One region of the Pseudonocardia sp. DSM 110487 genome, then DNA from elsewhere that is predicted to be linked to it. Evidence: riboswitches for the same ligand, from Rfam matches in the RefSeq annotation. Region 1 holds a riboswitch; each other region holds the start of a gene.

Region 1 (10,457 bases):
GGGGCGCACGGCTGCGTGGCCGTCACCGCGGTCACCGTGCAGAACACGCTCGGTGTGACCGGCGTCCACACGATCCCGCCGGAGACGGTGGCCGCCCAGATCGAGGCCGTCGCCACCGACATCGCGCTGGGCGCGGTGAAGACCGGCATGCTGGCCGACACGCCGATCATCGAGGCGATCGTCGGCGCATGCGACCGCGTCGGCATCGGCGGTGAGGGCATCCCGCTGGTCATCGACCCGGTCGCGGCCTCGATGCACGGCGACCCGCTACTGGCCGACACCGCGCTCGATGCCTACCGCACACTGCTCTTCCCACGCGCCGTGCTGGCCACGCCCAACCTCGACGAGGTGCGGCTGCTGGCCGGTGTCGACGTGCACGACCGCGCGGCCCAGTACGAGGCGGCCAAGGTGATGCACGCGTTCGGGCCGCGGTACGTGCTGATCAAGGGCGGGCACCTGCGCGAGGACACCGACGTGTGCGTCGACCTCCTCTACGACGGCCACACCTTCACCGAGCTGCCCGGGCCCCGCTTTGCCACCGGCAACACCCACGGCGGCGGCGACAACATGGCCTCGGCCATCGCGTCGGGGCTCGCGCGCGGCATGGAGGTGCCAGAGGCCGTCGTGTTCGGGAAGCGCTACGTCACCGAGGCCGTGCGGCACTCGTACCCACTGGGCAAGGGGCACGGCCCCATCTCGCCGCTGTGGACGGTCCGGAACTGGTGGGAGCAGACCGTCTGAACCTCGCAACACAACTGAACACACCGCGGGAGCTCGTGCGCGCAACGGGCTGAGAGGGCATGTGCAGCCGACCGCAGAACCTGTCCGGGTAATGCCGACGTAGGGAGAGAGCGATGACCGCAGTCGCGCCGTCCGTCACGACCGGGCCCATCAGGGGCTCGCACAAGGCGTATCTCGAGGGACCGGACGGGCTGCGCGTCCCCGTCCGCCGCATCGAACTGTCCACCGGCGAGCACCACGACGTCTACGACACGTCCGGGCCGTACACCGACGACACCGCCCCTATCGACCTCGCCGCCGGGCTGCCGCCGCTGCGCGCCCCGTGGGTCGCGGCCCGCGAGCCGGGCACCCAGCTGTCGTACGCCCGCGCCGGGGTGATCACGCCGGAGATGCGGTTCGCCGCGATCCGGGAGGGTGTCGACGCCGAGCTGGTGCGGTCGGAGGTCGCCGCCGGGCGCGCGGTGATCCCGGCCAATCGCCGTCACCCGGAGTCGGAGCCGATGGTGATCGGCAAGAGGTTCCTCGTGAAGGTCAACGCCAACATCGGCAACTCCGCCGTGACGTCCTCGATCGAGGAGGAGGTCGAGAAGATGGTGTGGGCCACCCGGTGGGGCGCCGACACGGTCATGGACCTCTCGACCGGCAAGCAGATCTCCGAGACGCGCGAGTGGATCCTGCGCAACTCGCCGGTGCCGATCGGCACCGTCCCGATCTACCAGGCGCTGGAGAAGGCGGGCGGGGATCCCGCGGAACTGTCGTGGGAGCTGTATCGCGACGTCGTGATCGAGCAGTGCGAGCAGGGCGTCGACTACATGACGGTGCACGCCGGTGTGCTGTTGCGCTACGTGCCGCTCACCGCGAAGCGCGTCACCGGGATCGTGTCCCGTGGCGGCTCGATCATGGCGGCATGGTGCCTCGCGCACCACCGCGAGTCGTTCCTCTACGCGCACTTCGAGGAGCTGTGCGACATCCTGCGGGCATACGACGTCACGTTCTCCCTCGGTGACGGGCTGCGGCCCGGCTCGATCGCCGACGCGAACGACGAGGCGCAGCTCGCCGAGCTGAAGACGCTCGGGGAGCTCACGGCGATCGCCCACTCGAAAGACGTGCAGGTGATGATCGAGGGGCCGGGGCACGTGCCGCTGCACAAGGTCGACGAGAACGTGCGGCTGGAGGAGGAGTGGTGCGGCGAGGCGCCGTTCTACACGCTCGGCCCGCTCGCCACCGACATCGCGCCCGGATACGACCACATCACGAGCGCGATCGGCGCGGCCCGGATCGCGCAGGCAGGCACCGCGATGCTCTGCTACGTCACGCCGAAGGAGCACCTCGGCCTGCCGAACCGCGACGACGTGAAGACCGGCGTGATCACCTACAAGATCGCCGCCCACGCCGCGGACCTGGCCAAGGAGCACCCGCGGGCCCAGGCGCGGGACGACGCGCTGTCCGCCGCCCGGTTCGAGTTCCGCTGGCTCGACCAGTTCCACCTGTCCCTCGACCCGGACACCGCGCTCGCCTTCCACGACGAGACCCTGCCCGCCGAGCCGGCGAAGACCGCGCACTTCTGCTCCATGTGCGGGCCGAAGTTCTGCTCGATGCGCATCACGCAGGACGTCCGCGACTACGCCGAGGCCAACGGCCTGACGACGGTCGCGGCGATCGAGGCCGGCATGGCGGAGAAGGCGACGGAGTTCACGGAGAACGGCGGGAGGATCAACCTCCCATTGGCCTGAGGGAGTAGGAATGCTCTTCGATCCTGCAGAGGATTTTCCTGCGCAGGAAAATCCTCTGCAGGATCGAACTCGTCACCGGTCCGGTCGCAGGTCCAGTAGCGCCGTCCCGGTCTCGTGGTCCACCGGGTAGGACACGTGTTGGTGGATCATCTGCCAGCCCTGCTCGCCCCGCCGGAACACCCGCGTGCCGCGCGACCAGTTGTCGAAGGGCTTCCCGTCGGGGCCGTTGCCGGTGATCTGGTCGAGCCCCCACGACACCGCCAGGTCGTCGCGGGTCAGGACCGTCAGCTCGGGGATCGTCCAGTGGATGTCGGCGCCGCCGCCCGCCTCCAGGCCGGCCTTGCAGACCTCGCGCACGGACTCCTTGCCGACATATTCCAGCCGCGTGCCGTGCTCGTAGGAGACGACATCGTCGGCGATCCGCTCCATCATCCCGTCGAGGTCGCCGGCGGCGGTCTGCTCGAACCAGCGGTTCTGCACCGCGCGGATCTCCTCGGCCGCCTCGTCGGGGACCGCTTTCTCGTCGGGGAACGAGTGGTGCTCGTGCGCCACCACCCAGCGCCCGTTCTCCTTGCGCAGGCCGAACGTGATCCGCAGCCTCTGCTCCGGGTGGGCCGCGTGCTGCGCTGCGGTGCCGCAGCGCAGCAGCGCCCACGCGAACGCCACGTCCTCGCCCGCCGTGACGTCGAGCTCGACGATCTCGAACGTCGCTCCCTTCGCCTGCCATTCGAAGAAGCCCGGCCACGTGTCGCGGTAGGCCTCGATGCCGCGGGCGCCCTGCTGGGGCGGCGGCACGTCGAACATCACGATGTCAGCTGTGTGGTCGGCCAGCACCTCGTCGAGGTCGCTTGCGTGCACGGCGCCCGCCCACCGCTCGATCAGGTCCCGGATCTCTTGCTCATCGGTCTTCATGCCCGGTCAACCCCGGGCAGCGCCCGAACTCATCGCTCGATCCGCCGCGGGAGCCCGAAGCGGGAGAAATCGGCCTCCAGGAACGCCACGACCTCCTGCACGACGCCGCCGCGCACCGTGAGCACGTCGAGCCCCATCGGGACGTAGGCGGTGCCGTCCCACGAGTAGGTGGCGAACGCCGGCATCCCGTTCGCGGACGTCGGCAGGAAGCGCCACCGGCAGGTGAGCGGTCCGGTGACCAGGAACTCCCGGATGGCGTCCCGCCCGGCGTACCACTCCGGCAGTGGCGGCATCGAGTAGCGCGCGTCCTCGGCGAGCATGGCCACGATCGCGTCGACGTCGCCCGCCTCCCACGCGGCGGCGTAGCGGCGGGCCAGCTCGGCCGTGCCCGCCGCGTCCCGGTCCGGCGCCGGTCGTTCGCGCGGCGTGCGGGCGCGCTGCAGCGCGCTGTTCACGGCCGCGACCGAGGTGTCGAGCAGGCCGGCCGTCTCGGCGGCCGAGAAGCCCAGAACATCCCGCAACAGGAGCGCGGCGCGCTGCAGGGGCGGCAGGTGCTGAAGCGCGACGAGGAAGGCCAGCTCCACGCTCTCCCATGCGACCAGCCGCTCTGCCGGGTCGAGCTGCTCGGTGAACGCCATCCGGTCGTCGGGCAGCGGTTCCAGCCAGCGCACCTCCTGCGCCTCGCCGGGCGTCAGGGCAGTCGGCAGCTCCCGGCGGGCGGACCGCCCGAGGAACGTCAGGCAACGGTTGGTGGCGATCTTGTACAGCCACGCCCGCACCGATCGCCCGCGGTCGTCCAGGCGGGCCTCGAAGCCGGACCACGCCTGCCAGGCCCGCAACCACGTCTCCTGGACGACGTCCTCGGCGTCGGCGAGCGAACCGAGCATCCGGTAGCAGTGCGCGGTGACCTCACCGCGGAACGGCGCGACGGCGGCGGTGAACTCAGCCTCGACGGTGGATGCCACGCACCCATGGTGGATCAGGCAGCAGGTCCACTGCCGCGCGCCGCATGTGGTGATCATCGCGCGGGTGCGTCAGCGGCCACATGTGGCCGCCTGCGCACCAGGCCGGCGATCATGCCTATTTCCACAATCGGTGCGTGATCGGCCCGGCGCGCGCTGTGAGCGGCCCGGCACCCCGGTCTTCCGCCCTGCGATCGTCGTGCGCGCGGTACCGCGGATCGGGGGCTAGCATCCCCGGCGATGAGCATCATGGGCACGCGCGTGGTCCGTACAGAGGATCCGGTGTTCCTCTCCCGCGGCGCGACATACACCGACGACCTGACCGACGAGCGGCTGACCGGTGCACTGCACCTGACGCTCGTGCGGTCTCCGATGGCACACGCTCGGATCACCGGGATCGACGTCGAGGCGGCCAAGGCCGCGCCCGGCGTCGTCGGGGTGTTCACGGCTGCCGACCTCGACCTCTCGCCGGCGCTGCTGTTCCCAGCGGCGAACCGGGCGATGGTCCGGCCGTTCCTCGCCACCGACCGGGTGCGTTTCGTGGGGGAGCCGGTCGCGGCCGTCCTCACCGAGCACCTGTACCAGGGCCAGGATGCGGCCGAGCTGGTGGAGATCGACTACGATCCACTGCCGGCCGTGATCGGCCTGAAGGAGGCGCTGGCCGACGAGGTCGTGCTGTTCGACGAGGCGGGCACCAACCTCGCACTCGCCTTCGACGACCAGCAGTTCGACGATCACCTGTTCGACGACTGCGATGTCGTCGTCACGCGCGAGATCGTGAACCAGCGCCTGGCTGCGGCCCCGCTGGAGACGCGCGCCGCCTCGGCCGCGTGGGGTGACGACGGGCGGCTCACGCTGTTCGCCTCATCGCAGAACGCGCAGATGGCCCGCGACGAGGTGGCGGGCTGGCTCGGCATCGAGCCGGCGCAGGTCCACGTGATCCTGCCGGACGTCGGCGGCGGGTTCGGCGCGAAGATCGGGGCCGACCCGACGTTCGCCCTGGTGGCGTGGCTCGCCAAGCAGGTCGGGCGGCCGGTCCGGTGGACGGAGACCCGCTCGGAGAACATGACCGGGATGGTGCAGGGCCGCGCCCAGCTGCAGACCATCACGATCGGCGGGCGCCGCGACGGCACCGTCCTCGCCTACCGCCTCGACGTGCTCGCGGACGCGGGCGGCTACCCGGCGATCGGCGCGTTCCTCCCGTTCTTCACGCGGCAGATGGCGCCGGGCGTGTACGACATCCCGAAGGTGGAGTCGCGGGCGCGCGTGCTCGTCACCACCGCCACGCCCACCGGCGCCTACCGCGGCGCCGGTCGCCCGGAGGCCACCGCGGCGATCGAGCGGGCCATGGACCTGTTCGCGGCCGAGATCGGCATGGACCCGGCCGAGGTGCGCAAGCGCAACGTCGTGGCGCCGGACAAGTTCCCGTTCACCACCAAGGGCGGGGCCGTCTACGACACCGGCGAGTACGCCGAGGCGATCGACCGGGTGCTGGAAGCGGCGGGGTACGCCGAACTGCGGGCCGAGCAGGCCGCGCGGCGCGAGCGGGGCGACGTCATGCAGCTCGGCATCGGCGTCTCCTCGTACGTCGAGATCACCGGCGGCGGCGAGTTCCGCGAGGACGCAGCGGTCGAGGTGCACACCGACGGGACGGTGACCGTGCTCACCGGTACCTCACCACACGGTCAGGGTCATGCGACGGCGTGGGCGATGCTCGCGAGCGAGCACCTCGGCATCCCGATCGAGAAGATCACCGTCAAGCACGGCGACACCGACCTGATCCCGCGCGGCGTGGGCACGATGGGCTCCCGGAGCCTGCAGACCGGCGGCGTCGCTGTGTATCAGGCGGCCGGCGAACTGGTGGAGATTGCCAAGCAGCGCGCCGCCGACCTCCTCGAAGCGAGCGTCGACGACCTCGAGGTCACGGACGGCCGGGTCACGGTCAAGGGCACCGGCACCGGCGTCGATCTCGCCGAGCTGGCCGCGAAGGAGCAGCTGCGCGTCGAGACCGCGTTCGACAGCGGGGCCGCCACGTTCCCGTTCGGCGCGCACGTCGCGGTGGTCGAGGTCGACGTCGAGTCGGGCAAGGTGGTGGTCGACCGGATCACCACGGTCGACGACGCAGGCCCGGTGCTCAATCCGCTCCTCGCGGAGGGGCAGCGGCACGGCGGCATCGCGCAGGGCATCTCGCAGGCCCTGCTCGAGGAGGTCGTCTACGACGCCGACGGCAACCCGCTCACCGGCACGTTCGCCGATTACGGGTTCCCGTCCGCCGCCGAGCTGCCGAGCTTCACGTTGGTCGACATGGCGACGCCCACGCCGCTGAACCCGATCGGGGCGAAGGGCATCGGCGAGGCGGGCACCATCGGCGCCACCCCCGCGGTGCAGAGCGCGGTGATCGACGCCCTGTCGCACCTCGGCGTCCGCCACATCGACATACCGACCACCCCGCTGCGGGTCTGGGAGGCCATTCAGGCCGCGGGAGGCGCCAAATGACCGAGAAGGTCCAGATCACCGTCAACGGCGAGACGACCACCGCCGAGGTCGAGCCCCGACTGCTGCTCGCGCACTACCTGCGTGACGTCGTCGGGCTCAAGGCCACCAACATCGGCTGCGACACCACGTCCTGCGGCGCGTGCACGGTGTTGCTCGACGGCGAGTCGGTGAAGTCGTGCACGGTGCTCGCCGTGCAGGCCGACCAGCAGTCGGTCACCACGATGGAAGGGCTCTCGCCCGACCCCGAGCACCTGCACCCGGTGGCCGCGGCGTTCCATGCCGAGCACGGGCTCCAGTGCGGGTTCTGCACGCCGGGCATGGTGATGGCCACGGTCAGCCTCCTGGAGGAGAACCCGCACCCCACCGAGCGGGAGGTGCGCGAGGGCCTCGAGGGCAACCTCTGTCGCTGCACCGGCTACCACAACATCGTCCGCGCCGTGCTCGCCGCGGCCGAGTCCAGCGGGAGCCGTACATGATCCCCGTCGGTTTCGACTACGCCCGTCCCGACACCGTGGACGGCGCCGTGGCGCTGCTCGCCGAGCACGGCGAGGACGCCACGCTGCTCGCCGGCGGTCACTCGCTGCTCCCGGTCATGAAGCTGCGGCTGGGCGCGCCCGAGTTGGTGATCGACATCGGCAAGCTGACGGAACTGCAGTACATCCGCGTCGAGGGCGACGAGGTGGCGATCGGCGCAGGCACCCGGCACCGCACCGTCGAGGCTTCCGGCGTGCTGGCCGCCGAGTGCCCGCTGCTGCCCGCCGTCGCGCGCACCGTTGGCGACCCGCAGGTGCGCCACCGCGGCACGCTCGGCGGCTCGCTCGCCCACGCCGACCCGGCCTCCGACCTTCCGGCCGCCGTGCTCGCGCTGGGCGGCACGGTGGTGCTGCGCAGCCCGCGTGGCGAGCGGCAGGTGCCGATCACCGGCTTCTACACCGGCGTCTTCTCGTCGGTGAAGGAACCGGACGAGCTGATCGTCGAGATCCGGGTGCCGCGCACCGGCGGCGCGGGCTGGGCGTACGAGAAGTTCACCCGGCGCGCCATGGACTGGGCGATCGTCGGCGTCGCCGTGGTCGACGGCAGGGTGGGGCTGGTGAACATGGGCCCCACGCCGCTGCGGGCCTCCCAGACCGAGGCCGCGCTCGCCGACGGCGCCTCCATCGAGGAGGCCGCTGCGGTCGCGGCCGAGCGCACCGAGCCGCCCACGGATCTCGCGGCCACCGCGGAGTACCGTCGCCACCTCGCACGCGTGCTCACCCGCAGGGCGCTCACGACTGCCGCCAACGGGTGACGCACATCCGGGTCCAAGTTTCCCGGATCCGTGCGTAGCTGCCCCGTACGGGGGAAAGACTTCGGCATGGCCCCCGACGAGGCTGCTGCGTTCGGCGACGTCCCACGTGTCGTCGCCGGCCGCTACGAGCTCGGGTCGGTGCTCGGCGCGGGATCCTCCGCCGTCGTGCACCGAGCCCGTGACCTGCGGCGTGGTGTCGAGGTAGCGATCAAATGCTTCCGGCCTGGTGGGACGGAGCGAGATCTGAGACAGCAGCGCCAGGAGATGGCGCTGCTCGCACGTCTGGACCATCCCGGCCTCGTCCGGTTGCACGACGGCGGGCTCGTGGATCAGGGCCCGTTCGTCGTCACCGACCTGGTCGAGGGGCCGACGCTCGCGGAGCGGATCGCCTCGGGCCCGCCGCTCGCCCCAGGCGCGGTGCGCCGCCTCGGCGCCCACCTCGCCGACGCGCTGGCCTACGTGCACGGGGCGGGCATCGTGCACCGCGACGTCAAGCCGGCCAACGTCCTGCTCGGCAACGGCGGGCGCCCGCGCCTCGCCGACTTCGGCATCGCCCGCGCGCTCGAGGCCACTCAGGCCACTGCCGACGGCTGTGTCGTCGGCACCGCGGCATACCTGGCTCCCGAGCAGGTGCGCGGGGAGCACGTGGCCCCGGCCACCGACGTCTACGCGCTGGGCCTGGTGCTGCTGGAGGCGCTGACCGGCCGCCGCGAGTATCCCGGCGCAGCGGTCGAGTCGGCGACGGCGCGGCTGTACCGCTCCCCGGTGGTGCCCGCAGGGCTGCCGGCAGGGCTCGGCACGGTCCTGACCGCGATGACGCAGGACGATCCGCGCCGCAGGCCTCCCGCCGCCGCCGTGGCGGCCGCGCTCGCCGCCGACCCGGCATCGCCCGCCGCGGCGCTGGGGCTCGGGTCGCCGATGCGGCCCCGGGTCGTCCGCCACGGGCGGCACCGGCTCGGCCGTCCTGGCACGCGGCCCGTCTCGCGCCTCGCGCTCGCGGCACTCACGGCGATCGTCGCGATGTTCTCCGTCGCCGCCGCGCCGGCGACCCCGGCCTCCCCGATCACGGCGGTGGTCGACGTGGACAACCCGATCCAGCTGTCCCTACGGATCCGCTGAGGCGCCCCGCCTCAGTGGATGTGGGAGCCACCGTTCACGTCGTAGGTCGCCCCTGTGATGTAGCCCGACTCCTCGCGGCACAGGTACGTGATCAGGTCGGCCACGTCCGTGACCAGGCCGTTGCGGCCGACCGGGATCCCTGCGACCAGCTCTGCTCTGCGCTCCCCGTCCAGCGCGTCGCCAGCGATGTCGGTGTCGATCAGGCCGGGAGCCACGCTGTTGACGGTGACGCCCTGCGGGCCCACCTCGCGGGCCAGCGCGCGGGCGAAGCCGAGCTGCGCGGCCTTGGCCGCCGAGTAGGCGACCCCGCCGAACACCCCGCCGCCGCGCTCGGCCGACACCGAGGAGAGGAACACGACGCGGCCGAAGCCCCGCTCGACCATGCCGGGAACCAGTCGCCGCGTGATGTTGTAGGCGCCGCGCACGTTCACGGCGAAGATCCGGTCCCACTCCGGGCCGTCGACGTCGAGGAACCGCGTCGGCGACGTGATGCCCGCGTTGTTGACCAGCGCGCCGACCGCCGGCGCGTCGGCCGTGAGTACGTCGGCCGCGGCGGCCACCGAGGTCTCGTCGGTGACGTCGCAGGCCAGCCCGAAGGCCCGGACGCCGTGCCGGTCGGCGACCTCGTCCGCGGTGTCCTTGGCGCCGGCCTCGTCGAGGTCGAGCACGGCGACGTTCCAGCCCGCCGCGGCGAGGGCGTGCGCGGTCGCGCGGCCGATGCCGCGTCGGGAGGCGGCGCCGGTGACGACGGCCGTCCGGTCGGTGACGGTCATGCTGCTCCTGTTCAGAGTGCGGCCCTGACGCGCGCGCAGAGCGCGTCGGTGGACAGGCCGTAGCGGTCGTGCAGTGTGGGCAGTGCGCCCGCGGCGAGGAACTCGTCGGGCAGGGCGGCGGTGACGATCCGGGCGCTGCGGCCCGCGTAGGCGACGGTGGCGGCGACGGCCTCGGACAGCCCGCCGACCACCGTGTGGTTCTCGGCCGTGACCACGAGGCGGTCCCCGCGCACCTCGCGCAGGATCGCCTCGGTGTCCAGCGGCTTGATCGTCGGGACGTGCAGAACGGCCGCGTCGACTCGGTCGGCCTCGAGCCGGGCCGCGGCCTGCAGCGTGCGCGTGGTCATCAGGCCGGTCGAGACGAACAGGACGTCGCGCCCGCCCCGCAGCAGGGCGGCCTTGCCGAGCTCGAAGCGGTAGTCGTACTCGTCGA
Region 2 (10,457 bases), 3.8 Mb from region 1:
TGGGCGGCGGCGCCGGGTGGTGCCGCCGAGACGGCGCTGGCGGTAGGTGTGCAGTTCCTCCAGCACCACTGCGAGGACGATCAGCGGGACGCCGATCGCGCCGAGCAGGTTGAGCGGGGGCAGGCTGAGGTCGTTGGCGCCCTGCTGGTTGATCACGCCGCGCACCGACTCCAGTGCGTGCACGTTGGAGTTGACGAGCGTGAACGGGCTGCCCTCCGCGGTGTTGACGCCCAGTTCCGTCGTGTCGACGGTGACGTCGGACACGTAGACCTGCTCGGGGGAGCGGGAGCGGATCCCCTCCCGGGCGGCGGTGATCGTCGAGTTCGTGATCGTGGCGCCCGCCGCGAGGTCCAGCCCGGTGCCGCCGCCGCTGATCTGCGCGTCGGTGATGCGGGCGTCCGGGGTGAAGCTGCGCACGCCGTCCGACTCGACGTCGTTGACGGCGAGGTCGGTGACGACGAGACCGGACGTGCCTGCCGCGGTGACGAGCCCGTCGTGCCCGCCGTCGAGGGTGAGCCCGGTGAGGCGGACGTCGTGCGCTCCGCGGTCGACGCGCACGCCGGACCGGGAGTCGGACACATGGACGCCGTTCAGCGCGATGTCGGTGCCGTTGACGGCCACGCCTGCCACGCGGGCTCCGCTGAACGTCGAGTTCCTCGCCTCGAGCGTGCTGGTGCTCTTCTCGACGACCAGCCCGCGGGCGCCCCCTGTGGTCTGGACCCCGTCGAGCACGATCCCGGAGCTGTGGACGTGGGTGAACACGCCCATGCGCTGGTCGGTGGCCGTGTAGCCGGTGACCGTGATGTTCGTGGAGCGGGAGATCCGCAGCCCGCCCGCCTGGTCGGCCACGGTGTCGACAGCCGAGACCTCCGTTCCGGTCTCGCCGACGACCGCGACGCCGAAGGCCCCGTTGGCGTTCGTGCTGATGCCGGTGATCGGGCGCCCGCCGCTCTCCCCTGAGACGAGAACGCCGTTCTCGCCGTTGCCGGTGGCGCGGATCCCGCTCATCGCGGTGCCCTGGTCACCGCCCAGCACGAGGCCGTTCTCCGCGGAGTCGGCGACCGTCAGCTGGTCGAGGTGCACGCCCTGGGAGTGGGACAGCTGCACCCCGGTGCTGCCGCGCGCCACGGTGGTGCGCACGAGCGATCCGGTGCTGCCGGTGCGGAACGCCACGGCGGCGGTGCCGCGGTCGTCGGCTCCGGGGGTGTCGTCGGACACGGCGCCGAGGTCGTTGAGCGTGCTGTCTGTGACGTCGAGGCGGCCACCGCCGTTGGCCACGATCGTCGGCCGGCCCTTCGCGGTGGCGGGCAGCGGTTGACCGGTGGCGGGGTCGACCGAGGTGACGGTGATCCCGTTGAGGGCCACCCGGCCGCCGCCGGTGTGGATCGAGGCGGCATCGGACGCGGTGGCGCCACCCACGAGCTGCAGGGTGCGCACGGGGCTGCCGGGGCCGCCGAACTGCAACGCGGTGCTGCGGGTGAGGACGAGAGCGGCGTCGAGCGTTGCGGTGCCGTCGGTGACCTTCAGCCAGTCCGCCGGCAGGGCGCGGTCGAGGTCGGAGATGGTCACGGTGCCGCCTGCCCGGCCGATCTGGCGGGTGACGCGGCCGTCGACGGCCAGGTCGATGCGGAAGTCCCGCACGATCGCCATCCGGTGCGGGCGGCCGCGGGACTCCCACGCCCTGCGCACCGAGGCCGTGGTATCGGGGGTGATCACCTGGGTCGGCTGGGCCGCCGCCTGGGTCGCTGCGGTGTGGGCCACCGCGTGGGTGACGGGCGCGGCGGCCGCGGCCGGGGCGGCCAGCGCGGTGCCTGCCGCGAGCCCCAGTCCGACGGCGGTGGTCATGCCCGTCGCGAGGATCCGCCCGACCCACCGCTTGCTGGTGGTGCCGGTGTTCATGCCGCTGCCCTCCGGAAGGGGATGACGTTGTCGTGGTGGTCGTTGTCGTGGTGATCGTCGTCGTGGTGGTCGGTGCCGGGCTGCTCGACCGAGGTGCGCACGACCTCGCCGTTCTCCACCGCGACCTGGCGCGTGAGCCAGGCCTGCTTGCGGATTGTGACCAGCGCGGTGATCTTGATGATCGCCATCAGCCATGACACGGCCACGTAGCCCAGCACGAAGAAGAAGCTGGACGGCCTGCGCCGGATGTGGGGCGCGAGCTTGGCCGCGCGGCTGACCTGCCACCAGAGCAGCAGCACGCCCGCGAGGATCCAGTTCTGCGTGACGATGGCGAACACCATCGCGGCCGGCCCGAGCAAGAGCGTGAAGCTGCTCAGACCCTTGTCGATCATGGTGTAGGCGAGGAACGGGTGGCGCCACACCCACGGCTTGGACAGCGCCCGCAGGTCCGAGCGCCATGTGTTGCGCGCCCAGCGCAGCCGCTGGCGGAAGAAGGTGCGCCAGCGGTCCGGGAACGTGGACCAGACCTCGGCCGTGCGCTGCATGTAGGTGAGGTGGCCCCGCTCCAGGATCAGCGTGGTGAGCCGCTTGTCGTCGCCGGAGAGCGACTGGACGCCCCAGAACGTCTCGTTCATGAAGTCGTCCTCGATCTCCAGCAGGAGCTCGCGCCGGTAGACGGCGGTGCGCCCGGAGAGACAGGAGACGGCCTTGCCGAGCAGGCTCTGGCTGGCGTTCTCGTCGAAGTAGCGGTGGTCGAGGAACATGTCCGTGATCCGGGCGAGGAAGCCCTTCGACCCGTACACGGACTGCCGGGTGCCCACCCCGCCGATGCGCGGGTCGGCGAACGGCTTGGCCACCTGGGCGGCGACGTCGTCGGCCCAGATCGTGTCGGAGTCGACGAGCGCGACGAGCTCGGTGCTGGCGGCCCGCCACCCCCTGCGGAGGGCGTCGCGCTTGCCCGGCACGTCGGTGATGACAACGGTGACGGGGTAACGGGCCGCGACGTCCTGACAGGTGGTGTCGGACTCGTCGATGACGAGGATGACTTCCTCGACGTCGTTGGCGAGCCACGACTCGATCGCCGCCGCGAAGATCTTCGGGTCTTCCTGGTAGACCGGCACCACGATCGAGATCGGCAGCCGGTGGTCGTTGATCACCGGCTTGTACAGCACCGCGGGGATGCGGCGCACGAGCCATGCGCCCCAGCGGATCAGGCCGAGCACGCCCAGTGGCGTGCCCAGCACGTAGTAGTAGAGGGGCAGGTTCATGCCGACTCGCGCTCCGCGCCCGGGATCGAGCTCTGGCCGCGCAGCTCGCTCGCGTCGGCGTGCGCGACCTTCTCGATCTCGTGGTCGACGATCGCGGCGAGGCGGTCGTTGACCTCCACCACGGCGGACAGCAGCGGCATGTCCACCCCGACGGTGCCGGCGAAGCCGAGGAAGCCCTGGGTGTCCTTGGGCAGGCAGACCCCGCCGTAGGGGGCGCCGCCGCGGATGCCGTACTCGGGGTTGATGGACCCCTCTGCCGAGCGGGCCACGGTGGCGGCGATCGGGTCGAGGTCGAGGCCGATCTTCTGGGCGACCAGCCACATCTCGTTCCAGAAGCTGATCTTGGTGGCGTTGTAGATGTTGTGCGCGGCCTTGATGAACTCGGCCTCGGCCGGGTTGGTGAAGGTGCGCAGCTCGCCGCCGAAGGGGGACAGCAGGGAGCGCAGTCGCTCGACGTTGCGCGGGTCGCGGCTGGCGATGATCGTCATCCACGGGTTGGCGAAGTCCTCGGCGGCAGAGGCCGCGCGCAGGAACTCGGGGTTCGACGCCAGGCCGAAGCCCTCGTTCGCGACCTTCCCCGAGCTCTCCTCCAGGGTGGTCTTGACCAGGCCCTCGGTGGTGCCGGGCGGCACGGTGGAGCGCACGACGACGATGTGCTCGGCCGACGCGTCGGCGATCGCCCGGCCGACGGCGGCGGTGCCCGCGGTGAACGCCGACAGGTCGTAGCGGTGTCCGTCGTTCGGCGTCGGCAGGGTCAGGAAGATCAGTGACTGCGGCTCGTCGGCGAGGTCGATCGCGGTGCGCGCGTCCCAGCCGCGGTCGCGCAGCTCGCGCACCCGGACCTCGTTGATGTCGACGAACGTGACGTCGTGGCCGGCCTTCAGGAAACCTTCACCGGTCGCGGCGCCCACGACACCGGAACCCATGATGAAAATCCTGCTCATTGCTAATTGTCCCCTCTTGACGGGCGACCCGAGGGCAGGCAAGGTTTGCCTCGGATCCGATGGGTATGGCGGAACGTCGGACGTCGTCGTCCGCCGGGATCAGTTCGACCCGTGGTCGTCATCGACCGGGCACACCGGCGTGCTCGAACAATCCGTGGGCGACGAGTGCTCGAGCACATCAGTGCAGGTCAAAGCCGATCCTCGGTGCGGCCGTTGCCAGCTCCCGATGAAGTCGTCCGGTGTTGCGCCCCCGCCGGACGGCCCCCGCCACCGGGAGTCGAGGTCGGTCGTAACTTCTACCGCTGACCGGCTGTTCGCCGGTGGAACCCTACGCGATAAACACTATCTCAACGTCCCCTGAGATTGTCTCAGATTTGTGGTCACGCTGTGTCCGGCAAGGGTCACCGGCGGCGACTCGAACGGGTCATTTCGGACCCGTTCCGACGGTTCCAACGCCGCGAGGAGCAGGAATGTTCCCCCGGCCGGGTGAGTGCAGCCGGGTGACGGGGAAGGTGTGATCCGCCGCACGGCGACCGCCCACCTCAGTGGGCAGGCCGCGGCGCGAGCACGTATTCTCGCCCGAAACCCACGGGAGCCTCGCGATCCGAGGCTGAGAGGGCGGCAGGACCGGCCGCCGACCGTTCGCACCTGACCCGGTTAGTACCGGCGTAGGGAGGAACTCGTGAGACCCGTTCGCGCATCCCGGATCCTCGCCGCCCTCGGGGCGGCACTCGCCCTGCTGGTGGCGGGTTGCGGATCCGGAGGCGGCCCGGAGCCGATCCGCGTGGCGCTCGACTGGACCCCGAACACCAACCACACCGGCCTATTCGTGGCCCAGCAGGAGGGCTGGTTCCGCGAGGCGGGCCTCGACGTGCAGTTCCTGCCGTACAACAACACCTCGCCCGACACGCTCGTGTCCTCCGGCGCGGCCGAGTTCGGCGTCTCCTTCCAGGACTCGTTCACGTTCTCGAAGGCGGCGGGCGCCGAGATCACATCCGTGATGGCCGTGCTGCAGCACTGGGCCACGCAGATCGCGGTGCGGGCGGACCGCGCCGACATCACGTCCCCGCGCGACCTGGACGGCAAGACGTACGGCGGGTTCGGCGCGGCGTACGAGGAGCCCAAGATGCGGGCCGTCATCCAGGACGCGGGCGGCACGGGCACGTTCCGGACGGTCGTGCTGGGCACGGCCGCGTACGAGGCGCTCTACGCGGGCGAGGTCGACTTCACCGAGCCGTTCATCGCGTGGGAAGGCATCGAGGCGGAGCTGCGCGGGCAGCCGCTCAAGACGTTCTCCTACACCGACTACGGGTTCCCGGACGCCTACAACGTGCTGCTCATCGGCAACTCGCCGTGGCTCTCGGCCCACCCCGACCTCGCGGCGAAGTTCGTGCAGGCCGCGCAGCGCGGCTACCAGCTCGCGGCCGACGACCCGGACCGCGCCGCCCAGCTCCTCATGGATGCCAACCCGGGCGCGTTCACCGAACCGGAGCTCGTGACGCGCAGCCAGCACATGCTCGCCGAGCGGTTCCTGCGCGACGAGAACGGCCGCGTGGGCACGCAGACGCCCGAGAAGTGGGCGGGGTACTCGGGATGGGTGTTCGACTCGGGCGCGCTCACCGGACCCGACGGAGCGCCGCTGACCCAGCGTCCCGACTTCTCCACGTGGTTCACCGATGCCTACCTCGCCCCGCCCGCCTGACCGGGGCGACTCGCCCGGACCGACCGCGGGACTCGCCGGGCCCGGCCGCGCGACTCGCCAGGCTGGGACGCCGGACTCACGGGTGTGGGCGCGGGTGGGCCCGCCGGTGGTGCTCGTGGGCCTCGGGCTCGTGGTGTGGCAGTGGTACGTGACCGCGACGGACGTTCGGCCGCAGGTGCTTCCCTCGCCGTTGCGGGTGCTGGAGCAGGGCTGGGCGTTCCGCGACCAGATCTGGGCCAACACGGTGCCGACGCTGCAGGTCACGGCGGTCGGGTTCGCGGTGTCCTTGGCGTTGGGCTGGGCGATCGCGATCGCGGTGGACTTCTCGCCGTGGCTGCGGCGTGCCCTCACGCCACTGCTCGTCGCCTCGCAGACGCTGCCGATCATCGCGATCGCCCCGCTGCTGATCATCTGGTTCGGGTTCGGGCTGTTCCCGAAGGTCGTGGTGATCGCCCTCGTCACGTTCTTCCCGATCACGGTGGGGCTCATCGAGGGGTTCGCCGCCACTGATCGGCAGGCCACGAGCCTGCTGCGCAGCATGGGGGCGTCGCGCTGGCAGCAGTTCCGCTACGTGCGGCTGCCCGGAGCCATGCCCCGGTTCTTCACGGCGCTGCGCATCGGCATCACCTACGCCGTCACGGGCGCGATCTTCGCCGAGTACGTCGGGGCGACGGCCGGCCTCGGCATCTTCATGAGCCTGCAGAAGAACTCCTTCCGCACCGACCTCGTGCTCGCCGCCGTGCTGGTCACGGCCCTGTTGTCGGTGACGCTGTTCCTGCTCACCTACGCCGTCGAACGGCTCGTCGTCCCCTGGTATCGCCGTGGCTGAGGCCAAGCTCGTACTTGACGGCCTGCGCAAGGCGTTCCCCGGCCCACTACAGGTGCTGGACGGGGTGGAGTTCGACGTCGCGCCGGGGGAGTTCGTCTCGGTGATCGGGCCGAGCGGCTGCGGCAAGTCCACGCTGTTCAACGTGATCGCCGGGCTGGACCTCCCGGACGCGGGCCGCGTGCTCGTGGACGGTGAGGACGCCACCGGGCGCGTCGACCACGTCGCCTACATGCCGCAGCGGGACCTGCTGTTCCCGTGGCGCACGGTGCTGGACAACACGACGCTCGGTCTTGAGGTGGCCGGGATGCGGCGGCGGGCGGCGCGGGAGCGGGCCCGCGCGCTGTTCGCGCCCTTCGGCCTCGAGGGTTTCGAGTCCGCGCGGCCGCACGAGCTGTCGGGCGGGATGCGCCAGCGGGCCGCGCTGCTGCGCACCGTTGTGCAGGACAGGGCGGTGCTGCTGCTCGACGAGCCGTTCGGCGCGCTCGACTCGCTCACCCGCACCGACATGCAGACCTGGCTGGAGGAGGTCCGGGCCCGGTTCGGGTGGACGGTCCTGCTGATCACCCACGACATCCGCGAGGCGGCTTTCCTGTCCGACCGGGTCATCGTGCTCGGGCCGCGGCCCACCCGCGTGCGGCGGGAGGTGGCGGTGGACCTGCCCCGTCCCCGTCAGGTGGAGCTGATCACCTCGACGCGGTTCACGGAGGTCGAGGCGGAGCTGCTCTCGGCGTTGCGCGGCGCGCCGTCCTGAACGACGCTCAGCATCTCCTCGTGCAACGCGACGGTGTCGGGGTGGTTCGCGCCGAGCAGCGCGGCCGAGTCGTCGACGGCCTGCCGGTACGCCGCGAGGGCCTCGTCGCCGCGGCCGGCCGCCGCCAAGCAGGCGGCGATGTTCGCCCGCAGCGCGATCGAGTGCTGGCTCCGGGCGCCGTGGGCCTGCTCGGAGTCGTGCAGGGTGACTTCCAGGAGCGTGAGGGCCGCCATCACGTCCCCCGCCGCGGCGCGGGCGAGTGCCATGCCCATCCGGGACACGAGGGTGTCGGGGTGGGCGGGCCCGAGGATCCGCCTGCGGTCCGCTGTGACGCGGTCGGACAGCGTGATCGCCTCGTTCACCTCGCCGACCAGTCGATACGCGCAGGCCATGGCGTCGGCTGCGGTGAGCGTGCGCGGGTCGGCGTCGCCGAACACCCGTACCCGGTCGGCCAGGTTCGCGGCCATCAGATCCAGCCCACGCCGCGAATCGCCCGCGGCGACGCACGCCGCGGCCAGGTTGCCCGCGGCGGTGAGCGTGTGGGGGTGATCGGCGCCGAGCGAGGCGAGACACCCCTCGTACGCGTCCGCGAAGCGCGGGATCGCGTCGGCGGCGCGTCCCACCGCGAAGTAGCTGACACCGTCGGCGTTGCGCGCGGCGAGCCCCGCGACGTCCTCCTGGCCACGCGGGCGGGCGGATCCGCGATCGCGTCCCTCGCGCGACCACCACGCCATCGCCGCCCCTTCCCCCGATTGGTGCGGCCAGACGCTACCGATACGCCTTTCGGCCTCAGAAGCGGGTCCCCACATGCGTCCGGATGCGGCTCGGCCGCATTCGTGGCAGCTACCTCTGACGCAGGCGGGTGGACGCGCGCACCACGAGCTCGGGAGCGAACACCACCTGCTGGTGCTGGTGGTCATCCGGTGCGCGGCGCTCCTCCAGCAGCAGCTCGGCCGCGGTGCGCCCCAGCAGCTGCCGCGGCTGGCTCACCGACGTCAGCGGCACGGCGGCGGCCTCGGCGAACTCGATGTCGTCGTAACCGACGATCGCCAGGTCGTCGGGGACGCGCAGCCCGAGCCGCACCATCTGCTGCAGCAGCCCGAGCGCGAGCAGATCGTTGGCGCAGAACGCCGCCGTGGGGCGGCGCACCGCCGGCATCCCGGCGATCCGCTCGCCCGCCCTGCGGCCCTCGGCGACGTTCAGTGCGGCGGTCTCCATGATGACGAGCTCCGCTCCCGGCGAGCGGGCGACCGCCTTCTCCGCGCCGGTGATCCGGTCGGCCACCTGGCCGATCGCGCGCGGGCCGCCCACGAACGCGATGCGCTGGTGGCCCGTTTCCAGCAGGTGCGTGACGGCGAGGTCGCCGCCCAGCACGTCGTCGACGGCCACCGAACAGCCGTCTGGACCCGCACCCCTGTCGACGATCACCACCGGTGTGCCGCGCCCCGCGAGCGCGCCGATTCGCGGGTCGGCCACGTCGACCGGTGTGATCAGCACGCCCTCCACCCGCTGCTGCTCGAGCAGGTCGAGGAAGCTCGCCTGGCGGCCGGCGCTCTCGGCGCTGTTGCAGAGGAAGAGCGCGAGCCCCGCGCCGTCCGCGGCCTCCTGCACGCCCTCGGCGACGTCGGTGAAGAACGGGTTGGACGTGTCCAGCACGACGTAGGCGAGCGTGCGGCTGCCCCCGCCGCGCAGCTGACGGGCCGACTCGTTGCGCACGAAACCGAGCTCGGCGATCGCGGCCTGCACCCGCTGCCGGGTGCGCTCGCTGACCAGCTCGGGACGGTTGAGCACGTTGGACACGGTCCCGAGCGAGACGCCGGCGCGCAGAGCCACGTCTTTCATGCTCGGGGCGCCCCGAGGGCTCGTCCCCGCCGTCACGCTCGTCGCCTCCCCGGGCCGCTCAAACGGATGGAGTGTAGTGCTCTCCAGCTCACGGGCCTGCCACTAGCGTCGATTGCATGAGCGAACGAGTGATCCGGCAGGCGGTGGTGACTGGCGGCGGCACCGGGATCGGCCGGGCGATCGCCGCGCGCCTGGCCGCCGACGGGGCCGATGTGGTGATCGTCGGCAGGAGGGCCGATGTGCTCGCCACCGCGGCGAAGGAGATCACGTCGCGCCCGGTTTCGTGCCCGACACTGCGTTCACCCACCCCGCCGGCTCCGCAGGCTGCCGTCCCCCGGTGTTCTGAGCCGACCGGCTCACCGAGGGCGTGATGGCGTCGCGCCTCGCCCAGATCCCGATGGCAGGTCGGGCACGCCCGCCGAGGTGGCCGCCGCGGTCGCTCACCTCGCCGCTCCCGACGCTGGGTGGACGACCGGGCAGATCCTGCAGGTCAACGGCGGAACGTTGGTCGGGAGGGGGTGAGTCACGGGGAGTCCCCGTGCCGTCGCAGCACGACCGGCCCGAGCAGGCCGGTGCGCACCTGGCCCGCGTAGACACCCGCTGTGGGGGAGGCGTCGTCGAGGTAGCCGGCGAGGGTGCCGCGCACGACCACCTCGATCTCGTTCTCGCCCGGCCGAAGGTGGTCGGTGAGCTCGGCGCGCCACGGCCCCCACACCAGCCGGGCGGCGAGCGTGCCGTTCACGCGGACGTCTGCGGTGCCGCGCACCTCGCCGAGGTCGAGCACGGTGCGGCCACCGGACGGGGCGCTCACGCTGGTCCGGTAGGTCACCTGCCCGCCCAGCGCACGTAGCCCCAGCTCCTCCCACGGCACGAGCGGGACCTCGGCCTCTGTGACCTCCAGCTCGACGGGACCGTCCAGCAGCGCCCCGCCCCGCCTGCCGTCGCGGGCGGTGACGCGCAGCAGCACGTCGGGGCCGTGGAGCGCGGGCAGCCGGACGACCCCGTCGACGGGGGTGATCTCGACGCCGTCCACCACGGCGACCACCGGCAGCCGTGTCGGCACCCGCAGGGCGAGCGTGCCCGGCGGGACGCGCAGCCGCAGCCACTCGGCGCGCTCCGGGCCGGGCGCGATGTCCGGCACGACCGGCAGCACCACGCCGTTCCCCGCTGCCGCCGGGTCGAGCCATGCGGCCCCGGGCAGCGGGTGGGGGCGCGTCCGCGC
Region 3 (10,457 bases), 130 kb from region 1:
GCTTGCGCTGACCGACGATGCGGACGGCTTCGAGGCGGTGAACGTCTGCTCCGGCGAGCCGCACACCGTCGGCGAGCTGGCCGGAGAGCTGGCCCGCGTGATGGGTGGCCCGGCGCCGGTGGTGGTCGGCGGGGCGCGGCCCGGGGACGTGCGGCACGTGGTCGCCGATCCGGCCAGGGCCATGGCCCGGCTGGGTTTCACCGCCGCAGTCACGTTCGCCGGGGGCGTCGCGGCCTTCGCCACCGACCCGCTGCGCGCATAGTGCCGGACTAGCCGTCACCGTTCGGTAAGCAGCGATTCGGGGTCCGACGTGCGGATTTCGGTCGATGATCGCAGGCGTGGAGATCGTCCTTCCCTGCCTCGACGAGGCGGATGCCCTGCCCGCGGTGCTGGCCGAGCTGCCTTCGGGCTGTCCGGTGCTCGTCGTCGACAACGGGTCCACCGATGGCACCGCCGCCGTCGCGGCCGCGCACGGCGCGCGGGTCGTCGTCGAGCCCCGTCGGGGCTACGGGGCCGCCGTCCACGCGGGACTGCTGGCGGCACGCGAGGAGCTCGTCGCCGTGCTCGACGGGGACGGCTCGCTCGACCCCGCGGTGCTGGGCCCGATGGCCGACGTGGTGCGCGCGGGCGGTGCCGAGCTCGCCGTCGGGCGGCGCGTGCCGCGGCCGGGTGCGTGGCCGTGGCACGCGCGGGCGGGGAACGCCGTGATCGCGGCGTTGCTGCGCAGCCGCGGTGTGCCGGTGCACGACATCGCGCCGATCCGGGTCGGCCGCAGGCGGGCCCTGCTCGACCTCGGGGTCGCGGACCGCGGTTTCGGCTACCCGCTGGAGCTCCTGCTCCGGGCCGGGGCCGCCGGCTGGCGGCTGCACGAGGTGGAGGTCGCGTACCGGCCGCGCGCCGGCGGGCGGTCCAAGGTGTCGGGGTCCGTGCGGGGCACGGTGCGCGCGGCGCGCGACATGGGCCGGCTGCTCGCCGCGTCCGGGATCTCGTGATGCGGGCCGTCGTGATCGTGCTGGCCAAGGCCCCGGAGCCGGGCCGGGTCAAGACGCGGCTGTGCCCGCCCGCGACGCCGGAAGAGGCCGCCGAGCTGGCCGCCGCCGCGCTGCTGGACACCGTCGATGCGGTGGCCGGTGTGCCCGGTGCCGAGCCCGTTGTCGCGCTGACTGGGCGGCTGGCGGGGGCGGCACGATCGGCGGAGCTCATGGCCGCGCTCCGGGACTGCCGGGTCGTGCCCCAACGTGGCGACGGCCTCGGCGAGCGGATCGCCGCCGCCCACGTCGACACGGCGGCGCTGTTCCCCGCACGCCCGACGCTGCTGGTGGGCATGGACACCCCGCAGGCTTCCACGGTGCTGCTCGCGGCGTGCCTCGACCGGCTGTGCTCAGCGAGCACGGACGGCGTACTCGGTCCGGCCACCGACGGCGGGTGGTGGGCCATGGGATTGCGCGATCCGCGCTCGGCACGGCTCATCGCGGGCGTGCCGACGTCGCGCGACGACACCGGCGAGCGCACCCTGCGGGCGCTGAGGGACGGCGGGCTGCGCGTGGACCTGCTCCCGGAGCTGACCGACGTCGACACGGCGGCCGACGCCCTCGCCGTGGCCGATGCCGCGCCCGCTGGGAGGTTCGCCGCCGCGCTGGCCCGCTGCCCGGCGTTCGTGGCCGCATCGTGACCGCCGCCTTCGATGCCGCGCTGCGCGGCGCGCCCGCACGGATGTTGCGCAGCGACGGCGGTGAGGTCGTGCTCGCCGTGCGGCGGTGGCACGCCGACGCCGCGGGCGGCGACCGCTGGCTCCTCGACCGATGTTCGGGTCCCGTCGTCGACCTCGGGTGCGGGCCCGGCCGGCTGGTGGTCGCGCTCACCCGTCGTGGCATCCCCGCGCTGGGGGTGGACGTGTCGGCGGCCGCCGTCGCGCGGTGCCGCGCCCGCGGTGCGGCCGTTCTGCAGCGGGATCTGTTCGCCGCGCTCCCCGGCCGCTGGGACCACGTGCTGCTGGCCGACGGCAACATCGGCATCGGCGGCGATCCGTTCCGGTTGCTGCGCCGCGCCGGAGCCCTCCTGCGACCGGGTGGCACCGTGCTCGTCGAGACCGACCCGAACCCGGCCGCCTGCTGGTCGGGGATGGCGCGGGTCCACACACCGGAAGGCGCGGGCCCGCCGCTGCCGTGGGCCGTGGTGGGCGCCGACGCGCTGTGGGAGATCGCCGGGGCCGCCGGGCTCGCGGTGACCGCCACCTATACCGGGCCGCGTTGCTTCAGCGAGCTGCGCCTGGCCGACGCGCCCCGTGTCGGCCGGCGCGTCGCATCCCTGCCGGTGGTCGAGTAGGGCGCGTACCGACCTGCGGGACGGCGTGCGTGGGCTGGGCGCGCTACGGGATCCGCGCCGGCACGTCCACAGCCGGCAGGGTGATCTCGAACCGGCAGCCGGGCGGCTCGTTCCGCACGGTGATCCTTCCTTGCTGCGCCTCCACCAGCGCCTTCGCGATGGCGAGGCCGAGGCCGGCGCCGGAGGTCTCGTAGGGGGTGCGCGCGTCGGTGCCCCGGTACCCCGGGTCGAAGACGCGGCCGAGGTCGGCCTCGGGGATGCCGCCGCAGCCGTCCAGCACGGCGAGCCACGCCTCGCCGCGCCGGCTGCCGGCCGAAAGGAGCACCGTCCCACCGGCCGGCGTGTGCCGGATCGCGTTCGACAGCAGGTTGCGCAGCACTCGTACGAGGTCGGCGTCGCTGCCGAGCACTGTCGGCCAGCACGCCGGGTCGGCAGCGGTGACGGCGACGCCGGCCGCCGACGCCGCTGCCGCCTCCGCGGCCACCGCATCCGAGGCGACCTCGCCGAGCGCGAGCCGCTCGGCCGGCAGCCGCAGCGCCGCCGAGGTGGCTCGGGACAGCTGGAACAGGTCCTCGACCATCCCGGCCATCCGCACGGTCTCCCGCCGGATCCGCTGCAGGTACTCCTCCACCTCCGCGGGCCGGCGCACCACGCCGTCGAGCAGCGCGTCGGTCATGCCGCGGATGCCGGCGAGCGGCGAGCGCAGATCGTGACCGATGCCCGCCACGAGCTCGCGCCGCGCCGCCTCGGCCTGCCGCTCCGCCTCGCGGGCCTCGCGCTGCCACAGCGTCTCGCGGGCCACGCTGCGGCCGAGCAGCATGCCGGCCGGCACGGTGACCGCCGCGACCACGACGACCACCGCGACAGTGCCCACCAGCTGCGGTGTGTACATGAACCCGCTGGTGGCCACCACGCCGAAGAGGGCGGCGAAGAGCGGCACCAGCACGAGGGCGGTCATCGTGGCGGTCATCGACCGGCGTCGCATCCGGTGCACGACCAGCCCGCCGACCAGCGCGACCGGCAGCGCGGACAGCAGCGCGATCGGGGCGGCCCTTGCGAGCTCGACGAGGACGTTCATTCCGAGCCGTTCATTCCGAGCCGTTCATACAGTGCCGGCGTCGTAGCGGTAGCCGGTGCCCCAGATCGTCGCGATCCGCCTGGGTCGGGTCGGGTCGGCCTCGATCTTCTCCCGCAGCCGCCGCACGTGCACGGTGACCGTGGACTGGTCGCCGAACTCCCAGCCCCACACCTCGGCCAGCAGCTCGGCCCGGGTGTAGGCCCGGCCGGGATGGGCGAGCAGGTACGCGAGCAGATCGAACTCGCGGGTGGTCAGCGCCAGCTCGCGGCCGTCGAGGTGGGCGCGCCGCGCGGCCGGGTCGACGCGCAGCGCACCGTCAACCAGCACCTCGGCTGCGGGCTCGGGTGGCCGGGAGCGGCGCAGCACGGATCCGATGCGCAGCACGAGCTCGCGGGCGCTGAACGGCTTCGTGACGTAGTCGTCCGCGCCGAGCTCGAGGCCGAGCACGCGGTCGTCCTCCTCGCCGAGCGCCGTGAGCATCACGATCGGCAGGCGATCGTCATCGGCCCGCAGCGCCCGGCAGACGTCCAGGCCGCTCATGCCGGGCAACATCAGGTCGAGCACCACGGCGTCGGGGGAGCGTTCCCGGGCGGCGCGCAGCCCGGTGGGGCCGTCGGCGGCGAGGTCGACCCGGTAGCCGGCCTCGTCGAGGTAGCGCCCCACCACGTCGCGGACCGTCGCGTCGTCGTCCACCACGAGCACGCGTGCCGTCATGAGCAGAGCCTAGGGATCCTCGGCGACGCGCGACCCTTACGAGTCGCTCACCGATCCCCGTTCCGGGGCAGTACGGCGGGTCCAGCGACCTAGCTTCCACACCATGCGCTTCCGGAGCCCGCTACGTGGTCCGTGGTTGACCTCCGTGTTCGCCGTCGTGCTGCTCGCCGGGATGCCGGTCCTCGTCGTCACCGGACTGCTCGACCGGATCGCATATGGGCCCAGCCAGGGCCTGCCCGGCGACGTCGGCCTGCTGCAGCTGCCCCCGTTCGACTGGCCGACGCGCCCGTCCTGGCTCTTCCGGCTGACGCAGGGCGTACACGTCGGGCTCGGGATCGTGCTGGTGCCGGTGGTGCTGGCCAAGCTCTGGTCGGTGATCCCGAAGCTCTTTGCGTGGCCGCCGGTCCGCTCGCCCGCGCAGGCGCTCGAGCGGGCGTCGCTCCTGCTGCTGGTCGGCAGCACGCTCTTCCTGATCGTCACCGGGCTGCTCAACATCCAGTACGACTACGTCTTCGGGTTCAGCTTCTACACCGGTCACTACCTCGGGGCATGGGTCTTCGTCGCGGCCTTCGCCGCGCACGTGGCGCTGAAGCTGGGCGCGATGGTGCGCGGGCTGCGCTCTCGCTCGCTGCGGCGGGAGCTCGCCACGCCGCTCGCCGGCACCGTGTCGGAGCCGCCGGACGAGGCCGGCCTGGTCGCGCCCGATCCGGCGCCGCCCACGATGAGCAGGCGGGGCGCGCTTGCCATGGTCGGCGGCGGCTCGGCACTGCTCGCGGCGCTCACGATCGGGCAGGTGCTGGACGGCCCGGCGCGCGCGACGGCGTTGCTGCTGCCCCGAGGCCGCGTACCGGACGCGGGGCCGAACGGGTTTCCGGTCAACCGCACCGCGGCGGCCGCCGGGGTCGTGCCCGCCGCGAACTGGCGGCTTGCGCTGGCCGGTCCGTCCCCGCAGACGTTCTCCCGTGCCGAGCTCGCCGCGCTCCCACTGCACACGGCGCGGCTGCCGATCGCGTGCGTCGAGGGCTGGTCGACCCTGCAGACCTGGACCGGCGTGCGGCTGCGCGACCTCGCCGCGCTCGCGGGGGTGCCGCAACCCGCGTCGGCGTTCATCGCGTCGCTGGAGGAGGGACCGTTCGCACAGGGGACGTTGACGGCGGGCCAGGTGCTCGATCCCGACGCCCTGCTCGCGCTGCGGGTCAACGACGCCGACCTCAGCCTCGACCACGGCTTCCCGGCACGGATCATCGTGCCTGCGCTGCCCGGCGTCCGCTGCACGAAGTGGGTGCGTTCCATCGAGTTCCGGGAGGCGTGATGCGACGTTTCACCGACCGCTACGGGGCCTCGCCCGCTCACCTGCTGGCGCTGGTGGCATGCCTCGCGCTCGCCGGGTACGCCGCGTCGTTCCTGCTCGGTGACCCGGCCCTCCTACGGGTACTGACGTGGTTCGTCGGCGCCGCCGTGGTGCACGATCTCGTGCTGTTCCCGCTGTACGCGCTGGCCGACCGGGCGTTCGGACGGCTGCCCCGCCTCCCGGTGCCGCTGATCAACCACGTGCGGGTGCCCCTGCTCGGCGCCGGGCTGACGTTTCTCGTCTTCCTGCCGGGAATCGTCCGCCATGGGCAGGAGACACACCTGGCGGCCACCGGCCTCGACCAGCAGCCCTACCTGGGCCGGTGGCTGGCCCTCGTGGCAGCCATGGTTGCGCTCTCCGCGCTGGTCTACGTGGTCCGCTCCGTCCGGCAGCGCCCGCGGTCTCGCGCAGCGCGTTGAGCGTCGCCGGCCATGCCCCGGCTCGTCGCTACCAGACCGTCAGCAGCAGGTGGTTGACCGCCAGCGCCAGCCCGGCCTGCGCGGCGAGCCAGAACCGGGCACGGGGCAGCAGCGCGCACGGGATCGTGAGCCAGACGGCGAACGGCAGCCAGATCCGTTCGACCTCCCCCTTGCTCATCCCGGACACGTCGGCCAGCAGGATCGCGGCGAGCCCTGCCCCGGCCAGCAGCGCGACGCCGGTCGGCAGGGCGACCGCGCGCCGTGCAGCGGCCACCACCGCGGGACCGAGAACGAACAGCACCGCGGCGAGGTTCGCCCACACGAAGTAGGCGTACGGCCGCGTCGACGCGATGCTGGCCGCGTAGATCACCTGGACGCGTTCGAAGCCGGTGAACCACCAGAACCCGCTCACGGTGAACGCGCCGACCACCGCAAGGGTCCCGACCGCGGCGATCAGGCCGGCCCGCACGTTGCGGGTGACGGCGAGCACCGCGAGCGCGAGCAGCCCCCCGAGCACCAGCCCGTACGACAGGTACAGGCACCAGCCGAGCAGCACCCCGGCGGCCAGCGCGGCGAGGTCGGCCCGGGGCCCACGCCCCACGGCCCCGATCGCGAGCAGCGCGACGCCCCACGCGAGCACGCCCGCGAACATCCCGTCCGCCGAGACCCCCGCCCACACCGCACCCGGCAGCAACACGCCGAACGGCAGCGCCCTGCGGGCCAGATCCTCGGCCCCGAGCGCCCGCACCGCCACGGCCACCGCGACCGGTGCGGCGGCGCCGACGAGCATCACGAACAGCCCGGCCGGGCCGCCCCCACCGAGGCCCAGCCGGTCGAGCCACACGAAGGTCAGCAGCGCGCCGGGCGGGTGGGCACCCACGTGCGTGGTCCAGAAGCCGGGCCGGTCGGTGAGGATGTGATCGGCGAACGTGCGCAGCATCTCGCCGGCATCCGGCACGCGCGGCACGTCGTGCAGGTACTCCTGGCTGCTCGTGAGGCGCTCGACCACGCCGCGCCGCCACCCGTCCACCAGCGCGAGCGCCGTCGTCCACGCCGCCGCGGTCGCGTACCCCGCAGCCAGCAGCGGGCGCCAGGCCAGCCGGTCCGCGAGGTCCGGTCCCCGTGTCACGACCAGCACCGCCACGACGACCGCCATCGGCGTCCCGGGCCCGACGTGGGGCAACCATTCGGCGAGCAGGGGTGGAAAGGGCAGGAGGATGTCGGTCCCGCTCGCGAGCAGCACCCGCCCGACCACGGCCGCGACCACCACGATCAGCGCCGTCCCGGCCACGGCGACGAGATCGGCCGCGGTCCCGGAGATCCGGGCTCTCCTCGCAACGGTGGCCGGCACGGGAGGACGCTATCTTCGGGAACGGTCGCGTGATCCTTACAGCTTGCGAACCACGGATCCCTGCCAGGGCTGCCCGCCGCACTGCAGCCAGCCGGTAATGAAGATGCCCGCGAGCCATGACGACTCCGGCGCCGCCGAGGGACACCCTTGTACTCGTGAACTCCGCCGCCGTGATCGGGACAGCGCCAGGACAACGCGTCTGGCAGCGGTCGGGCACGCGCGCCGGCTCCGCCTGGGTGCTCGTCGGCGACCTGCGGGACGACTCGTTCCTGCACAGTCCGCCCATCGACCGCGCGAGCGCAACGACGAGCCATCGCAGCACGCGGAGGCCGGTGGTGACCAGCCGCCGTCGCCCGCGTGGCGACCACCTGGGCTGGCTCTGGATGATCCGTTGGTACCGGGCGCGGTGGGCAGCCCGTCGCGCGCTCCGGTCGCGCTGAGCCCGCTGCTCAGGGGCGCAGCTTCGCCGCGAACGCCGCTGCCGCCGCGCGCGGGTCCCCAGCTTCGGTGATCGCGCGCACCACCACGATGCGCTCTGCGCCCGCCGCGAGCACCTCGTCGAGCCGGTCGTGGTCGATGCCGCCGATCGCGAACCACGGCCGCGATGGCGCGCGGCCGGCCACCGTGCGCACGAGGTCGAGGCCGGGGGCCGGGCGGCCGGGCTTCGTGGGGGTCGGCCAGCAGGGGCCGACGCAGAAGTAGTCCACGCCGGGTTCGTCGGCCGCGGTCGCGGTCTCGTCCGGGCTGTGCGACGAGCGCCCGATCACGACCTCGTCGCCCACCACCTCCCGGGCCCATCGGACGGGCAGGTCGTCCTGGCCGAGGTGCAGGACGTCGGCGCCTGCCGCGAGGGCGATGTCGGCGCGGTCGTTCACGGCGAGCAGGGCGCCGTGGCGGGCGCACACCTCGGCGAGGATCTCCAGCGCGGCGAGCTCGTCGCGGGCTTCGAGGGGACCGTCGGGGCCCTTGTCCCGCAGCTGGACGATGTCGACGCCGCCCGCAAGGGCCGCGTCGGCGAACTCGGCGAGGTCGCCGGTGCGGCGGCGAGCCCCGGTGCAGAGGTAGAGGCGGGCGTCGTCCAGTCGCTTGCGCACGGTGGCGCCGTCGATGCCAGGCACGTCGTGCGACGTTACGCGGACGCGCACCTCGGGGCGTAGGGTGAATGGCAGGTGACGCACGGGAGCCCGTACTGCGGGCTGAGAGGGGATCCGACAGATCCCGACCGTCGAACCTGATCCGGGTCATGCCGGCGCAGGGAGCGGAGATGATGTCGAACTCGTTGACGGTGATCGGTGCAGGCGTGATCGGCCTGTCCTGTGCGTGGCGCGCGGCCGCGGCCGCGGCCGGCCTGCGCGTCACGGTGCTCGACCCGGCGCCCGCGTCGGGGGCGTCGTGGGTGGCGGGCGGCATGCTCGCGCCCGTCACGGAGGCGTGGCCGGGCGAGGAGGCGTTGCTCGAGCTCGGCGAGGCCGCGGTCCGCGGCTGGCCCGCATTCGCGGCCGAGCTGGAAGAGGCCGCCGGCAGGTCTGCCGGGTTGCGCACCGACGGCACCGTGGTCGCGGCAACCGGCTCGGGCGACCGCGCCGAGCTGGAGACCCTCGCGGACTTCCTCGGCCGCATCGGCCGGGACGTCCAGCGGCTGTCGGGCCGGGAGCTGCGGCGCATGGAGCCCGCGCTCGGCCCGGACGTCCGCGGCGGCCTTTCGGTGCCCGACGACCTCGCCGTCGACAACCGCGAGCTGCTCGCAGCCTTGCGCGCCGCTGTCGAGCGGGCCGGCGTCACGGTCGTGGAACGCGCGGCCCGAGCCGTCCTCGACGACGGCGCACGGGTCACCGGGGTCCGCACCGACGGCGGTGACGTCGAGGCGGACCTCGTGCTCGTGGCCGCCGGAGCGCACTCGGGTTCGCTGCACCCCGCGCTCGACGGCATGGTGCGCCCGGTCAAGGGCGAGATCCTGCGGATCGCGCACCGCGCAGGCGCGTTCCCGCCACCGCGGCGCACGGTGCGCGCGCTCGTGGACGGCCGCCCCGTCTACGTCGTGCCCCGCGACGACGGCGGGCTCGTCATCGGGGCCACCCAGGCGGAGCTGGGGTTCGACACCGAGGTCACGGTCGGTGGGGTGCGCGACCTGCTGCGGGACGCCGAGCGGGTCCTGCCGGGTGTCGCCGAGTACGCGCTGGTGGAGAGCGCGGCGGGGCTGCGGCCCGGCAGCCCGGACAACCTGCCGCTGATCGGTGCGATCGGCCCGGAGGGCCTGCTCGTGGCCACCGGTCACCATCGCAACGGGATGCTGCTCGCGCCCGTCACCGCCGACGCCGTCCTGGCGCTGCTGCGCGGTGACCCCGTCCCCGACCCGGTGCGCGCCGCGGACCCCGCCAGATTTTCGCTCGCGAGGAGGTAGCACGTGCAGGTGTGGATCAATGGTGAGCGGCGCGAGCTCGCCGACGGCGCGCGCGTGCGCGATGCGCTCGCCGCGCTCGGCGCTCCCGAGAACGGGATCGCGGTCGCGGTCGACGGCGAGGTCGTGCGCCGGTCCGACTGGGCGTCCGTCGCGCTCACCGAGGGGGCGCGCCTGGAGGTGCTGACGGCGGTGCAGGGAGGATGACCATGGACGAATCGCTGCTCGTGGGGGACCGCAAGATCTCGTCCCGGCTGATCATGGGGACGGGCGGGGCCTCCAACTTGGAGATCCTGGAGCGAGCACTGGTGGCGTCCGGCACCACGCTCACCACCGTCGCGATGCGCCGGATCGACGCCGTCACGGGCACTGGGGTGATCGACCTCCTGCGGCGACTCGGCATCGAGGTCCTGCCCAACACGGCGGGCTGCCGCACGGCCGCGGAGGCCGTGCTCACCGCGCGGCTCGCGCGGGAGGCCCTCGAGACCGACCTCGTCAAGCTCGAGGTCGTGGCCGACGAGCGCACCCTGCTGCCCGACCCGATCGAGCTGCTGGACGCCGCCGAGCAGCTGGTGGACGACGGCTTCACCGTGCTGCCCTACACCAACGACGACCCGGTGCTCGCGCGCAAGCTCGAAGGCGTCGGGTGCGCGGCCGTCATGCCGCTCGGCTCGCCGATCGGCACCGGACTGGGGATCCGCAACCCGCACAACATCGAGATGATCGTCGAGCAGGCAGGCGTCCCGGTCGTGCTGGACGCCGGCATCGGCACGGCGTCCGAGGCCGCGCAGGCGATGGAGCTGGGGTGTGACGCGGTCCTC

What was found. Region 1 has a riboswitch for thiamine pyrophosphate ahead of thiC (phosphomethylpyrimidine synthase ThiC). Riboswitches for the same ligand answer to the same signal wherever they lie in the genome.
Region 2: linked by a shared signal. The riboswitch ahead of K1T35_RS14975 (ABC transporter substrate-binding protein) and the one ahead of thiC (phosphomethylpyrimidine synthase ThiC) in region 1 are both predicted to bind thiamine pyrophosphate.
Region 3: linked by a shared signal. The riboswitch ahead of thiO (glycine oxidase ThiO) and the one ahead of thiC (phosphomethylpyrimidine synthase ThiC) in region 1 are both predicted to bind thiamine pyrophosphate.

Annotation. Positions count from the first base shown of each region.
Region 1 covers NZ_CP080521.1:9,528,634-9,539,090, reverse strand. Annotated here, with positions in the region: gene thiD (bifunctional hydroxymethylpyrimidine kinase/phosphomethylpyrimidine kinase) at 1-741, shown strand, start outside; TPP riboswitch at 757-865, shown strand; gene thiC (phosphomethylpyrimidine synthase ThiC) at 855-2,474, shown strand; gene K1T35_RS44865 (SgcJ/EcaC family oxidoreductase) at 2,547-3,386, opposite strand; gene K1T35_RS44860 (RNA polymerase subunit sigma-70) at 3,416-4,351, opposite strand; gene K1T35_RS44855 (xanthine dehydrogenase family protein molybdopterin-binding subunit) at 4,589-6,844, shown strand; gene K1T35_RS44850 ((2Fe-2S)-binding protein) at 6,841-7,320, shown strand; gene K1T35_RS44845 (xanthine dehydrogenase family protein subunit M) at 7,317-8,132, shown strand; gene K1T35_RS44840 (serine/threonine-protein kinase) at 8,199-9,251, shown strand; gene K1T35_RS44835 (SDR family NAD(P)-dependent oxidoreductase) at 9,263-10,024, opposite strand; gene K1T35_RS44830 (transketolase family protein) at 10,036-10,457, opposite strand, start outside.
Region 2 covers NZ_CP080521.1:3,222,586-3,233,042, forward strand. Annotated here, with positions in the region: gene K1T35_RS14960 (right-handed parallel beta-helix repeat-containing protein) at 1-1,899, opposite strand, end outside; gene K1T35_RS14965 (glycosyltransferase) at 1,896-3,167, opposite strand; gene K1T35_RS14970 (2-dehydropantoate 2-reductase N-terminal domain-containing protein) at 3,164-4,111, opposite strand; TPP riboswitch at 4,690-4,803, shown strand; gene K1T35_RS14975 (ABC transporter substrate-binding protein) at 4,794-5,813, shown strand; gene K1T35_RS14980 (ABC transporter permease) at 5,908-6,642, shown strand; gene K1T35_RS14985 (ABC transporter ATP-binding protein) at 6,635-7,393, shown strand; gene K1T35_RS14990 (tetratricopeptide repeat protein) at 7,312-8,127, opposite strand; gene K1T35_RS14995 (LacI family DNA-binding transcriptional regulator) at 8,237-9,235, opposite strand; gene K1T35_RS48815 (SDR family NAD(P)-dependent oxidoreductase) at 9,352-9,606, shown strand; gene K1T35_RS48820 (hypothetical protein) at 9,659-9,757, shown strand; gene K1T35_RS48825 (hypothetical protein) at 9,759-10,457, opposite strand, start outside.
Region 3 covers NZ_CP080521.1:9,657,006-9,667,462, reverse strand. Annotated here, with positions in the region: gene K1T35_RS45210 (NAD-dependent epimerase/dehydratase family protein) at 1-262, shown strand, start outside; gene K1T35_RS45205 (glycosyltransferase family 2 protein) at 327-992, shown strand; gene K1T35_RS45200 (DUF2064 domain-containing protein) at 992-1,672, shown strand; gene K1T35_RS45195 (bifunctional 2-polyprenyl-6-hydroxyphenol methylase/3-demethylubiquinol 3-O-methyltransferase UbiG) at 1,669-2,325, shown strand; gene K1T35_RS45190 (sensor histidine kinase KdpD) at 2,369-3,403, opposite strand; gene K1T35_RS45185 (response regulator transcription factor) at 3,428-4,117, opposite strand; gene K1T35_RS45180 (molybdopterin-dependent oxidoreductase) at 4,221-5,429, shown strand; gene K1T35_RS45175 (hypothetical protein) at 5,429-5,887, shown strand; gene K1T35_RS45170 (hypothetical protein) at 5,916-7,238, opposite strand; gene thiE (thiamine phosphate synthase) at 7,688-8,356, opposite strand; TPP riboswitch at 8,405-8,513, shown strand; gene thiO (glycine oxidase ThiO) at 8,503-9,639, shown strand; gene thiS (sulfur carrier protein ThiS) at 9,643-9,843, shown strand; gene K1T35_RS45150 (thiazole synthase) at 9,840-10,457, shown strand, end outside.